DNA from 2 places in the Burkholderia contaminans genome. Region 2 is predicted to be linked to the other one. Evidence: riboswitches for the same ligand, from Rfam matches in the RefSeq annotation. Region 2 holds a riboswitch; the other holds the start of a gene.
What was found. A riboswitch is a leader RNA that binds a small molecule or an ion and turns the genes downstream of it on or off. The one in region 2 is predicted to bind thiamine pyrophosphate.

Region 1: it holds a riboswitch for thiamine pyrophosphate, as region 2 does, so the genes downstream of both, thiC (phosphomethylpyrimidine synthase ThiC) here and LXE91_RS06710 (FAD-dependent oxidoreductase) in region 2, are expected to answer to the same signal.

What each region holds. Positions count from the first base shown of each region.
Region 1 covers NZ_CP090640.1:2,388,971-2,395,459, forward strand. Annotated here, with positions in the region: gene LXE91_RS11125 (DMT family transporter) at 449-1,375, opposite strand; gene LXE91_RS11130 (hypothetical protein) at 1,519-1,767, opposite strand; gene LXE91_RS11135 (glycine zipper 2TM domain-containing protein) at 1,960-2,172, opposite strand; gene thiC (phosphomethylpyrimidine synthase ThiC) at 2,423-4,354, opposite strand; TPP riboswitch at 4,479-4,595, opposite strand; gene LXE91_RS11145 (pentapeptide MXKDX repeat protein) at 4,867-5,142, shown strand; gene LXE91_RS11150 (cytochrome b/b6 domain-containing protein) at 5,236-5,868, shown strand; gene LXE91_RS11155 (molybdopterin-dependent oxidoreductase) at 5,898-6,489, shown strand, end outside.
Region 2 covers NZ_CP090640.1:1,432,049-1,438,537, reverse strand. Annotated here, with positions in the region: gene LXE91_RS06720 (thiazole synthase) at 1-719, opposite strand, end outside; gene thiS (sulfur carrier protein ThiS) at 758-955, opposite strand; gene LXE91_RS06710 (FAD-dependent oxidoreductase) at 988-2,124, opposite strand; TPP riboswitch at 2,350-2,473, opposite strand; gene LXE91_RS06705 (ABC transporter ATP-binding protein/permease) at 2,743-4,512, shown strand; partial or broken gene LXE91_RS06700 (SDR family NAD(P)-dependent oxidoreductase) at 4,509-5,284, shown strand; gene LXE91_RS06695 (MFS transporter) at 5,521-6,489, shown strand, end outside.

The DNA of each region.
Region 1 (6,489 bases), 960 kb from region 2:
AACGATGCCCGGGAATGAGCGGCGCAACGGCAGCGCGCCGCCACGCCGAAGCAGTCGCACGCGCCGGCGGACGCGAAAGGACGTGGGGCATCGAGACCGCCTTCTGCGGGTAAGTGTCTGGAGTGTAACGGGAATGCGGCCGCTCGCGTATCAGGGAAACTCCAGACGCACGCGGGAATGCGACTGCGGCCGGCGCTGCCCGCATGCGCGCCGCGCAAGATCGCCGCGTAGCGTCGGGCGTCGCCGCCGCACATGACAATCCGTCAGCATGGCAGGCGCGCGGCGAGGCGGGAAATCCCGACAGCCGGCACATGGCGAGCGACGGTCGCCGTCAGCGGAATGCCGGCCGCGCTGCGGCACCATCCGCGGCGCGGCGATGAACGATCGGCGCCCGGTCGTCAGGCATGACGGCCGGAACGAACGGCGGCGCGTGCACCCGAATGTATCGTCAGGTCGCTTCGCCGCTGCGCGGCCGGATCCCCGGAATCCGCTTGATCACGCCGGTCGCGAGCGCGGTGCCGACGAGCACGATCGCGCAGCCTTCGATCATCACGGCCGACACGTGTTCGCCGAGGAACAGCGCGCCCCACAGCAGACCGAACACGGGGATCACGAACGTCACGGTAATCGCTCGCGCGGGGCCGATGTGTGCGATCAGGTGGAAGAAGATGAAATATGCGATGCCCGTGCAGGCGACGCCCAGGGCGAGCACCGAGGCCCACGCGTGCGCGCTGACCGGCGCGGCCGGCCAGGTGGCGATCGCGAACGGCAGCAGCAGGACGGTCGAGCCGATCATGCTGCCGGTCGCGTTGACGAGCGGATCGACGCCGGTCAACTTGCGCTTCGTGTAGTTGGCCGCGATGCCGTACAGCAGCGTCGCGCCGAGGGCTGCCGCGGCGGCGAGCGCGGTCGCGGCGGCGCCCGCCTCGCCGTGCGCATTCGCGATCTGGTTCCACACGAGCGTGAGTACGCCGGCAAAGCCGATCACGAGGCCGAGCGCGCGCGGCAGCGACAGCTTGTCCTTCAGCCACAGGTAGGCCACGAGCGCGCCCCAGAGCGGTGTCGTCGCGTTGATCACCGACGTCACGCCGGCCGACAGCGTCAGTTCGGCGAATGCGAACAGGCAGAACGGGATGCCCGAGTTCAGCGCGCCGACGACGAACAGCGGCCACGCATGACGGCGCAGCCGGGCGCCGAGATCGGCGGGTTTGAAGCGCGTGAGCGCGAAGCCGCCGAGAAACAGCGCGCCGATGCCCACCCGCAACGCCATCAGCGGCGCGACGCCGAGATCGACGACGCCGATCCGGATGAACAGGAACGACGCACCCCACAGGGCAGCGAGCACGGTCAGCAGCAGGGCGTTCTTGGGTGACATCGATCGTGAAGGGCAGGGACGGGATGCGGAGAATCTTACACCGCGTTACCGTGCCGTCGTTTCACGTTTCGATGAAATGACAAGAAACGGGAATGTCGCCGGTGGGCGGCGTGGGGCGGCCGCCCGCCGGCGGTCTTGCCCGATCAGTGATGGCGCCAGCCGCCGCGTCCGCCGAAGCCGAAGTTGAGCGAAACCGCCGGTCCCCAATAGCCGCCCCACGCAGGTGCATAGGCCGGTGCCGGATAGTAATAGGCCGGGCCCGGATCGACGTAGACGGGAGCCGGCTGCACCGGAGCCGCCGTGTAATAACCGCCGGGATAATAGCCGTACGGGTAGTAGCAGCCGGCGAGCGTCACGCAGGCGAGCGCCGCAGCGACGAGGGTCCTGTTCATGATGTCTCTCCGGCGGAGCCGGCAATCGGCAGATGCTTAAGCTTAGGCCGCGCGCCGATGACACGGTGTGCAAAACGGTAACGGATCATTTCCGCGGCAGGCTGCCCGTCACGTTGCGGCGCCGCATGCGAAAACGGCGCTTCCGCATCGCGGAAACGCCGTCTGGCTGACCGTCGCGGCGCGTTGCGCCGCTTACTTGCCGACCTGGTTACCGATGATGCCGCCCGCCGCTGCGCCGCCCAGCGTCGACAGCGCACTGCCGCCGATTGCCGCGCCGGCGACGCCGCCGACGCCCGCACCGATTGCCGTGTCGCGCTGGCGTCTCGACATCGAGTCACAGGCCGAGAGGCTGGCCACGGTCGCGACGAGCAGCGTGCATATCCCAATACGCCGTATCGAATTCATGATCGTTGTCCTTGCGGTTGTGAACAGAGGACGCGCGACCGGCCGGCGGCCGCGCATGAACCCAATCTACGCGCCGTCCTCCGACGCTGCTGTAAGCACTTGTTAAGGCTCGCGCGGTTTCGTAATGAATTGTTTCGGGTGGTTTTCCGGTGCGGCGGCAGGCACGCGACATGCGCAAAAAAGCCCGCTCGAAAGCGGGCTTCGTGCCTGGCGAGGCGGTGCGGCAGCCCTCGCCGGACCGCGCGTTCGCTTACTGACGATGATAGATTTCGGCGCCGGTCTTGACGAACTCGACCGCCTTCACTTCCATCCCTTTCTTCAGCGCTTCGGTTTCCGACACGCCCTGCTGCGCCGCGAACTCGCGCACGTCCTGCGTGATCTTCATCGAGCAGAAGTGCGGGCCGCACATCGAGCAGAAGTGCGCGACTTTCGCGGAATCCTTCGGCAGCGTTTCGTCGTGGAATTCGCGTGCCTTGTCCGGATCGAGGCCGATGTTGAACTGGTCTTCCCAGCGGAACTCGAAGCGCGCCTTCGACAGCGCGTTGTCGCGCACCTGCGCGCCCGGGTGGCCCTTCGCGAGATCGGCGGCGTGCGCGGCGAGCTTGTACGTGATGATGCCTTCCTTCACGTCGTCCTTGTTCGGCAGGCCCAGGTGCTCCTTCGGCGTCACGTAGCAGAGCATCGCGGTGCCGAACCAGCCGATCATCGCGGCGCCGATGCCGGACGTGATGTGGTCGTAGCCCGGTGCGATGTCGGTGGTCAGCGGCCCGAGCGTGTAGAACGGCGCTTCCTTGCACCAGTCGAGCTGGAGATCCATGTTCTCCTTGATCAGCTGCATCGGCACGTGGCCGGGGCCTTCGATCATCACCTGCACGTCGTGCTTCCATGCGATCTGCGTGAGCTCGCCGAGCGTCTTCAGCTCGCCGAGCTGCGCTTCGTCGTTCGCGTCGTAGATCGAGCCGGGGCGCAGGCCGTCGCCGAGCGAGAAGCTCACGTCGTATGCCTTCATGATCTCGCAGATCTCTTCGAAGTGTTCGTACAGGAAGCTTTCCTTGTGGTGCGCGAGGCACCACTTCGCCATGATCGAGCCGCCGCGCGACACGATGCCCGTCATCCGGTTCGCGGTGAGCGGCACGTATTGCAGGCGCACGCCCGCGTGGATCGTGAAGTAGTCGACGCCTTGCTCGGCCTGTTCGATCAGCGTGTCGCGGAAGATTTCCCACGTGAGGTCTTCGGCCTTGCCGTTGACCTTTTCCAGCGCCTGGTAGATCGGCACCGTGCCGATCGGCACCGGGCTGTTGCGGATGATCCACTCGCGCGTTTCATGGATGTGCTTGCCGGTCGACAGGTCCATCACCGTGTCGCCGCCCCAGCGGATCGCCCACGTCATCTTGTCGACTTCCTCGCCGATCGACGATGTGACGGCCGAGTTGCCGATGTTCGCGTTGATCTTCACGAGGAAGTTGCGGCCGATGATCATCGGCTCGGATTCCGGGTGATTGATGTTCGCGGGGATGATCGCGCGGCCGCACGCCACTTCCGAGCGCACGAATTCCGGCGTGATCTCGGCCGGCGCGTTCGCGCCGAATGCCGCTGCGCCGAACGCCTGGCCCGGGTGCTGGCGGCCCATCATCGCGGCGAGCTTCGCGCCGTTCGGGCCGCTCGCCTTCAGGCTCTCGAGGTACTCGGCGCGGCGCTGGTTCTCGCGGATCGCGATGTATTCCATTTCCGGCGTGATGATCCCCTGGCGCGCATAGTGCATCTGCGTGACGTTCTTGCCGGCCCGGGCACGGCGCGGATTGCGGTGCAGGCCCGGGAACCGCAGGTCGGCGGTGGCCGGGTCGGCCGCGCGCTCGAGGCCGTACTGGCTCGACAGGCCGCCGAGCACTTCGGTGTCGCCGCGTGCCACGATCCAGCCTTGGCGCAGCGGGGCCAGGCCCGCGCGGATGTCGATCTTCGCGTCCGGATCGGTGTAGGGGCCCGACGTGTCGTACACGTAGATCGGCGGATTCTTCTCGCCGCCGAAGCCGGTCGGCGTGTCGGCCTGCGTGATTTCACGCATCGGCACGCGGATGTCGGGCTGCGAGCCGGTTACATAGACCTTTCGCGAATTGGGCAGCGGGGCGACGGCCGCGGCATCGACATGAGCGTCGGCGGACAGAAACTTCGGATTGGCGTTCATGCAATCTCCTGTGTGAGCGCCGGACAGGCGCTTCGGCGCTTGCCCGGAGCCCTTGACGTATGTGGGGCTCGAGCTAAGCAGGAGACGAGGCTTGGTGAGGCGGCGGATTTCGTCAGAAGGATGGCGGCGAATTCCGTACGCTTCCCTGCGCTGGCATTATCCAGATCAGGTTCAAAGGGTATTTCTCACCCGCAATGCCGGTTGTTTGACCGGGCGCATTGCAGGACCCCCGCGTTAGCAGGGCACACGATACACTGGCTTGGCGGCGGTTTCAACCGGCAGAGGATCGGCTGTCCCGGTGCGGCCGCAGCATGACGGGCGGTACGGTGGCCCGTCGAAATGGCAGCGCGCGTCGCCGCCGCATGGCCTCCCGGCATGGCCGGCCACGGCGAAGCGGTGCAGCATGACGCGCTTTCGCGCAACTTCAAAAAAAATTTCGCAGCGGCTGTCATTTCCCGCGACGTCGTCCGTCTATTCGGCTCCTTAAACCCATGTTGTTTTGGAGAGATGTCATGAAAAAAGTACTGATTGCCGCTTGCGTCGCCGCTTTCGCCACGATCGCCACGGGCGCCCATGCACAGAACGATGCGATGTCGCAGCCGGGTTCGTCGATGTCGAAGGACGCGATGGGTCACGACGCGATGGCCAAGGATGCAATGGGCCATGACGCGATGAAGAAGGACGGCATGAAGAAGCATGCGATGAAGAAAGACGCGATGAAGAAGGACGCGATGTCGCACGACGAGATGGGCAAGCCGTCGGGCGACAAGATGGCGCCGTCGAACTGACGAAAGGCGGACGCGGCGCGGCCGGCGCGTGCGTCGCACGACGGCCGCCCGCATCGCGTCCCGTCCCGTCGACTCATACCGGGAGTCTTCATCATGCAAACCGTTCCCGCCACCGGCCGCGCGGCCGCCACGCCGCCCGCGCGCCCGATCCATCCGCTGTGGGTGCGCGCGAGCCACTGGCTCAACGCGCTCGCGGCGATCCTGATGGTGCTGTCCGGCTGGCGCATCTACGACGCGTCGCCGATCTATCCGCCGTTCACGTTCCCGCACGGGATCACGATCGGCGGCTGGCTCGGCGGCGCGCTGCAATGGCATTTCGCGGCGATGTGGCTGCTCGTCTTCAACGGGCTGTTCTATCTGACGATGTCGATTGCGACGGGGCGCCTCGCGCGCAAGATGCTGCCCGTCACGCCGGCGTCGATCTGGCGCGATGTCCGTGCCGCGCTGGGCGGGCGGCTGTCGCACGCCGACCTGAGCGTCTACAACGCGGTACAGCGTGCCGCCTACCTGACCGCGATCGTCGATCTCGTCGTGCTGGTGCTCTCCGGGCTCACGATCTGGAAATCCGTGCAATTCCCGCTGCTGCGCGAATTGTTCGGCGGCTACGACAACGCGCGTGTCGTGCACTTCTGGGCGATGTCGCTGCTCGTCGCATTCGTCGTCGTTCACGTCGCGATGGCGCTGCTGGTGCCGCGCTCGCTGCTCGCGATGCTGCGCGGACGCTGACCCGTCAACCTCGGGTGAAGGAAATCATCATGTCGGAATCCGAAAACAAGCGCGACGGTTCGCGCTGGACGCTCGACCGGAAGTCGCTCGAACTCGACGTGCGCCGCGAGCTCGAGATGCCGTCGCGGCGGCTGTTCAACCGGCGCGTGCTGACGCTCGGCGGCTTGACGATGCTGACCGGCTGCACGCTGAAGGACGACGCGTCGGTCAACACGTTCCTCGAAACGGTGTCGCGCATGAACGACCGCGTGCAGGCCTGGCTGTTCAGCGGCGAGCGGCTCGCGCCGACCTACACCGAAGCCGACATTACGCGACCGTTCCCGTTCAACGCGTACTACGGGATCGACGACGTGCCGCACGTCGATGCGTCGACGTACCGGCTCGTGCTGTCCGGCCGCGTGACGGGCAAGCGCGTGTGGACGCTCGACGAACTGTATGCGCTGCCGCACGCGGAACAGATCACGCGGCATATCTGCGTGGAAGGGTGGAGCGCGATCGGCCGCTGGGGCGGTACGCCGTTCGGTGCGTTTCTCGCCCGCGCCGGCGCCGATACGCGGGCGAAGTACGTCGGCTTCAAGTGCGCCGACGATTACTACGAGAGCATCGACATGCCGACCGCGC
Region 2 (6,489 bases):
GCGGCGCGGCCGGCCTCGACGCCCTGCGCAAACGCGCGCGCCATGATCTCGGGGTGCGTGGCCTGCGACACGGCGGTGTTCAGCAACACGCCGTCGAAGCCCCACTCCATCACCTGGCACGCGTGCGACGGCACGCCGAGCCCCGCGTCGACGATCAGCGGCACGTCAGGCAGCCGCTCGCGCAGCACTCGCAGGCCGTACGGGTTCACGATACCCTTGCCCGTGCCGATCGGCGCGCCCCACGGCATCAGCGCCTCGCAGCCGACGTCGAGCAGGCGCCGGCCGATCACCAGATCCTCGGTGCAGTACGGCAGCACCTTGAAACCGTCCTTGATCAGTTGTGCGGCCGCTTCGATCAGGCCGACCGGATCGGGCTGCAGCGTGTAGTCGTCGCCGATCAGTTCGAGCTTGATCCAGTCGGTGCCGAAGACTTCGCGCGCCATGTGTGCGGTCGTCACGGCTTCGGCGACGGTCTGGCAGCCGGCCGTGTTCGGCAGCAGCGGCACCGCGTGACGCTTGAGCAGGTCGAAGAAGCCGGCTTCGGCCGTGCCGCCCGTCATTTGGCGGCGCAGCGCGACCGTCACCATCCCGGGACGCGACGCGGCGATCGAATCGGACAGCGACTGCAGCGACGGATAGCGCGACGTGCCGAGCAGCACGCGGCTTGCGACGGTTTCGCCGTACAGCGTCAGCGCGTCGGCGGAGGTGAGGGACGTCATGTCGTTTTCCTGAAATAGCGGGGACGAACCGGCGGCGCTCAGCCGCCCGCGACCGGGTGCACGACGTCGAGCTTGTCGCCCGCCGCGAGTGCGCGCGCCGCGTGCTGCGTGCGCGCGACGAAGTCGCCGTTCAGCGCGACCGCATACGGCGGACGCGCGCCGTACGCGGCGAGTGCGTCGGCCACCGTGGCGCCGTCGGGCAACGTCAGGTTCTGTTGATTGATCTGGATATCCATGAGGCTTCGTCGAATTCGGTCGGCAGCACGCGTCAGGCCGGCTGGCGCGCGTCGTTGCGGTGATGAAGGAGCGCCGGCCAGCGCTCGGCGTCGCGCCACGCGGCGAACGCATCGGCATCGCCGAACGCGCCGCCGAGCGCGGCTTCGGCGACTGCAACCGCCGCGTGCGCGACTTCCGGCGCGATCATGAAGCCGTGCCGGTACAGGCCGTTGACGGCGAGCGTCGACGCGCCGTCCCAGATCACCGCCGGGCGATGATCGGGCAGCGTCGGCCGGCACTGCGCATTGAGCTCGAGGATGCGCGCCTCGCCGAAGGCCGGATGCACGGAGAACGCCGCGCTCAGCAGTTCGAGCGCGGAGCGCACGCTGACGGGCGACATGTCCTCGCCCTCGACCTCGGTCGCGCCGATCACATAGAGATCGCCCTGCTTCGGTGCGATGTACAGCGGGTAGCGCGGATGCAGCAGCCGCACGGGCCGGGTGAGCCCGATGCCGGGCGCGTGCACACGCGCGACTTCGCCGCGGATGCCGCGCAACGCGGGCAGCGCGGGTTTCGCGCCGAGCCCGCGGCAATCGATCGTGAAATGCGCGGCGGGCAGGTTCGCATCGTCGATCGTGACGTGCCAGTGCAGCTCGACGCCGCGCTCGGCGAGGCCGGCCGCGAGCGCACGCAGCGCCCGGCGATTGTCGAGCTGGCCTTCGTTCGGCAGCAGCAGGCCGCGCGCGAAGCGGCCCGCGAGCACGGGCTCGGCCGCGTCGACCTGCGCGCCGGCGAGCGTCACGAAACCGCGGTCGAACAGGTCGGCCGGCGCGTTCGCACGCACGCGCCGCTCGAACAGCGGTGCCTCCGCGCGATCGGCGTGATGCCAGACGACGAGCGTGCCGTGACGCTGGAAGAAGACGGGTTCGGGCAGTTCCGCGAGCCACTGCGGCCAGCGCGCGAGCGACGCGGCGCCCAGCTCGGTGATCAGCAGCTCCGCGCTCGCCGCCTCCGCGAGCGGCGCGAGCATCGCGGCCGCGATCCACGCGGCCGACTGCTCGCCGTCCGGGCCGCCGCGCTCGTAAAGCGCGACGCGGTGCCCGTCGCCCGCGAGCCGCCAGGCGATCAGGCGGCCGACGAGGCCGCCGCCGAGCACCGCGAAATCGGGTCGGGAATCCCGGGCGTTCATCGCGCGCCCTCCGCACGAGCACGCACGACGAGCGTCGACGCGCACGCGCCGCCGCATGCGAACGCACGCGGCATCGGGCCGGAAACCATGCAAAAGACTGAAGATTGTGCGGTCATCATTCCTTCCGTAACGCGCAAGGCGCGTACCCAAAAGGACGAAACCGGCAGCAAAGGCCGGCCGGGCGGGACAAGGGCGCTGACCATGTGGGATGGCAGCCAGCGCGACCCGGCGGGATCAGAAACTTCCCTCGCCGGTATTACCCGGATCGGGTGCGAAGGGTCTTTCTCAGCCTCATCGCGCTGCCCGGAACATCTGCCGGCCGCGCCACGAAGCACCCCTGTTTCGTCGTCGGCCATTAGACCATAAAAGCGGAAAGCGCCGCAAACTGTCCCCCTTGCGGCAAATTCGCCGTCGTGCCGCGCCGCTCTGGCACAATGCCCGCAGGCCGGCCGCGCGAGCGGCCGGTTGCCGCGTCACCGCCGGCCTTAAGTGCCGTTTAAGACGCGCGGGCGAACATCCGGACGCCCGTCGTCAGTCGGCGCCGCGTCCCGGCATGCCGTATCGCGGCGCGCGCCCGGCTTCGCCCGGCCCGCGCGCCGGCTACTCATCAGGAAGCACATGACCCAATCGATCGATCCCGTCCGCTCCGCCTCCGACGCGCCGCAGGACGACCGCCCGGTATCCGCATGGAGCCTCATCAAGCCCTACTGGGTATCGTCCGAATGGAAAATCGCGTGGGGCCTGCTGGTCACGATCATCGCGATCAACCTCTGCGTGGTCTGGATCAACGTCCGGCTGAACAAGTGGAACGCGGAGTTCTACAACGCGCTGCAGTCGAAGGACGTCCACGACTTCCCGAACCTGCTGATGCAATTCTCCGCGCTCGCGTTCGCGTTCATCATCCTCGCCGTGTACGGCCGCTACCTGCGGCAGATGCTCGGCTTCCGCTGGCGCCAGTGGCTCACCGACCGCTTTCTCGGCCAGTGGCTCGGCGATCGCGCGTTCTACCGGATCGAGCGTGACCGCCTCGCCGACAACCCCGACCAGCGGATCACCGACGACCTCCAGTCGTTCGCGACGACCACGCTCGCGCTGTCGCTCGACCTGCTGTCGACGGTCGTCACGCTCGTGTCGTTCATCACGATCCTGTGGTCGCTCGCCGGCGCGCTGACGATTTCGCTCGGCGCGACGCCGATCGCGATCCCCGGCTACATGGTGTGGGCGGCCGCGCTGTACGCAGTGGTCGGCTCGCTGATCATCCAGAAGGTCGGCCATCCGCTCGTGTCGATCAACTACCAGCAGCAGCGCGTCGAGGCCGACTTCCGCTTCGGGCTGATCCGCGTGCGCGAGAACGCCGAGCAGATCGCGTTCTACGACGGCGAGAAGACCGAGACCGGCAACGCGCAAAACCTCTTCGCGCGCATCCGCGACAACTGGTGGCGCGTGATGAAGTACACGAAGCGGCTCACGTTCGTGCTGAGCTTCTACGGGCAGATCGCGATCATCTTCCCGCTCGTCGTCGCCGCGCCGCGCTATTTCGCGGGCGCGTTCTCGTTCGGCGTGCTGATGCAGATCTCGTCCGCGTTCGGCACCGTCAGCGATTCATTCTCGTGGTTCATCAACAGTTACTCGACCCTCGTCGAGTGGCGCGCCACCGTCAACCGTCTGCGCGAATTCAAGCGCGTGATGGGCACGTCGCACCTGAAGGAAAGCCTGTCGCCCGCGACCGAGCACGGCGGCATCAACCTGCACTACGTCGACGACGCGAAGCTGTCGACGTCGTCGCTCAAGCTCGCGCTGCCGAACGGCAACGCGCTCGCGACCATCGGCAGCGTCACGATCGAGCCCGGCTCGCGCTGGCTCGTGGTCGGCAAGTCGGGTTCCGGCAAGAGCACGTTCATGCGCGCGCTCGCGGGCCTGTGGCCGTTCGGCGACGGCGCGATCGATGCGCCGGTCGGCGCGCGGATGATGTTCGTGCCGCAAACGAGCTACCTGCCGATCGGCACGCTGAAGGCCGCGCTCACCTATCCGGCGACGGCCGACGCGTTCAGCGACGAAGCCTGCCGCGACGCGCTGCGCGCATGCCGCCTCGAGGATTACGTCGACCGCCTCGACGAGACCGCGCACTGGACCCGCGTGCTGTCGCCGGGCGAACAGCAGCGCCTGGCCGGCGCGCGCGTACTGCTGCACAAGCCCGACTTCCTGTTCCTCGACGAAGCGACCAGCGCGCTCGACGCCGACAACGAAGCGCGCCTGTACCACCTGTTCGCCGAACGGCTGCCGAAGGCCGCGATCGTCAGCATCGCGCACCGCGAATCGCTGGCCGCGTTCCACGTCGGCACAATCAACGTCGAACGCGTGAACGACAGCGACAAGGTCGCGGCTTGAACGCACGCGCCGCGCACATCGCACGGATTGCGCTGATCACCGGCGCGGGTTCCGGGATCGGCGCGGCGCTCGCGCGGCGGCTTGCGGCGCCCGGCATCGCGCTGGCGCTGCACGCGCGCGGCGCGGACGAAGCGGCGCGCGCCCGGCTTGCCGATGTCGCCCACGCGTGCACGGCGGCCGGCGCGGCATGCGTCACGCTCACCGGCGATCTCGGTGAGGCGGGCGTCGCCGCGTCGCTCGTCGATGCAACCGCGGCACGCTTCGGCGGGCTCGATCACCGGTCGCCAACGCGGGCTTCGCCGCCCGGCAGTCCTTTTCCGGTCTTTCCGCGGACGCGCTCGCGTCCGCCTTCGCGGCGATGCCCGGCGCGTTCTCCGCGCTCGCGGGCCGCGCGCGGCCGCTTCTCGAAGCGTCGGTGGCGCCGCGGATCGTCGCGGTCAGCTCGTTCGTCGCGCACCGCTACCGCGCCGACGCGCCGTTCGCAGCCACCGCCGCAGCGAAGGCCGCGCTCGAATCGCTCGTGCGCTCCGCCGCTGCCGAATTCGCCGCGCGCGGCATCACCGTCAACGCGGTCGCGCCCGGCTTCACGCGCAAGGACCACGGGCCGAGCGCCGGCAACGCCGCCGCGTGGGCGCAGGCCGAACAGGCGACACCGCTCGGCCGGATCGCCGAACCCGACGACGTCGCCGCGCTGATCGCGTTCCTGCTGTCGGACGCCGCGCGACAAATTACCGGCCAGGTCATTCATGTCGACGGTGGCCTGACGCTCTGAAGCAAGGGCTTGCGCGCCGTGCCGGCGCACGGGCCGTCACACCGTTGCCCGGGCCTGCATGGCGCCCGAGCGCGAACGGATCGGGCCATCACGCTTTCCCCGAACGCACGCGCACCGCCCTCACCGTTCGTTGCGCCGCCACACACCCGCACCCGCCTTTTTGGCACCCCGCATCCCGCCCGTAAAATAGCCGCCAGACGGCAGCGCGAGACGAGACAAAAGAGGGGGCGGCAAGCATGCAGGCATTCCAGTGGTTCAACGAATTGTCGACGCGCGAGCGCAGGACGCTGTACGCCGGCTTCGGCGGCTACGCGGTCGATGCGTTCGACTTCATGATCTATTCGTTCCTGATTCCGACGCTGATCGCCACCTGGGGCATGACGAAGAGCGAGGCCGGGATGATCGCGACGAGCTCGCTGATCTCGTCGGCGCTCGGCGGCTGGGTCGCCGGCATCCTCGCCGACCGCTACGGCCGCGTACGCGTGCTGCAGTGGACGATCGCGACGTTCGCGCTGTTCACCTGCCTGTCCGGTTTCACCCATTCGTTCTGGCAACTGCTCGCGACACGCACGCTGCAGGGCTTCGGCTTCGGCGGCGAATGGTCGGTCGTGACGATCATGATGGCCGAGACGATTCGCTCCCCCGAGCATCGCGGGAAGGCGGTCGGCACCGTGCAGAGCAGCTGGTCGTTCGGCTGGGGGGCGGCCGCGATCCTCTACTGGGCGTTCTTCGCGCTGCTGCCCGAGCAGGTCGCGTGGCGTGCGTGCTTCTGGATCGGCATCGTGCCCGCGCTGTGGATCCTGTACATCCGCCGCAACGTCACCGATCCCGACGTTTACACGGCCACCCGCCGCGCGCGCGACGAAGGTCGCGTGTCGGGCCACTTCCTCGAGATCTTCTCGCTGCCACACCTGCGCGCGACGCTTTTCGGCAGCGCGCTGTGCACCGGGATGCTCGGCGGCTACTACGCGATCACGACGTGGCTGCCCACCTACCTGAAAACCGTCCGCCACCTGTCGGTGTTCAACACGAGCGGCTATCTCGTCGTGCTGATCGTCGGCTCGTTCGTCGGCTACGTGGTCGGCGCGATCCTGTCCGACCGGCTCGGCCGCCGCGCGTCGTTCATCCTGTTCGCGATCGGCTCGTTCTCGCTCGGCATGGCGTACACGATGCTGCCGATCACCGATACCGCGATGCTGCTGCTC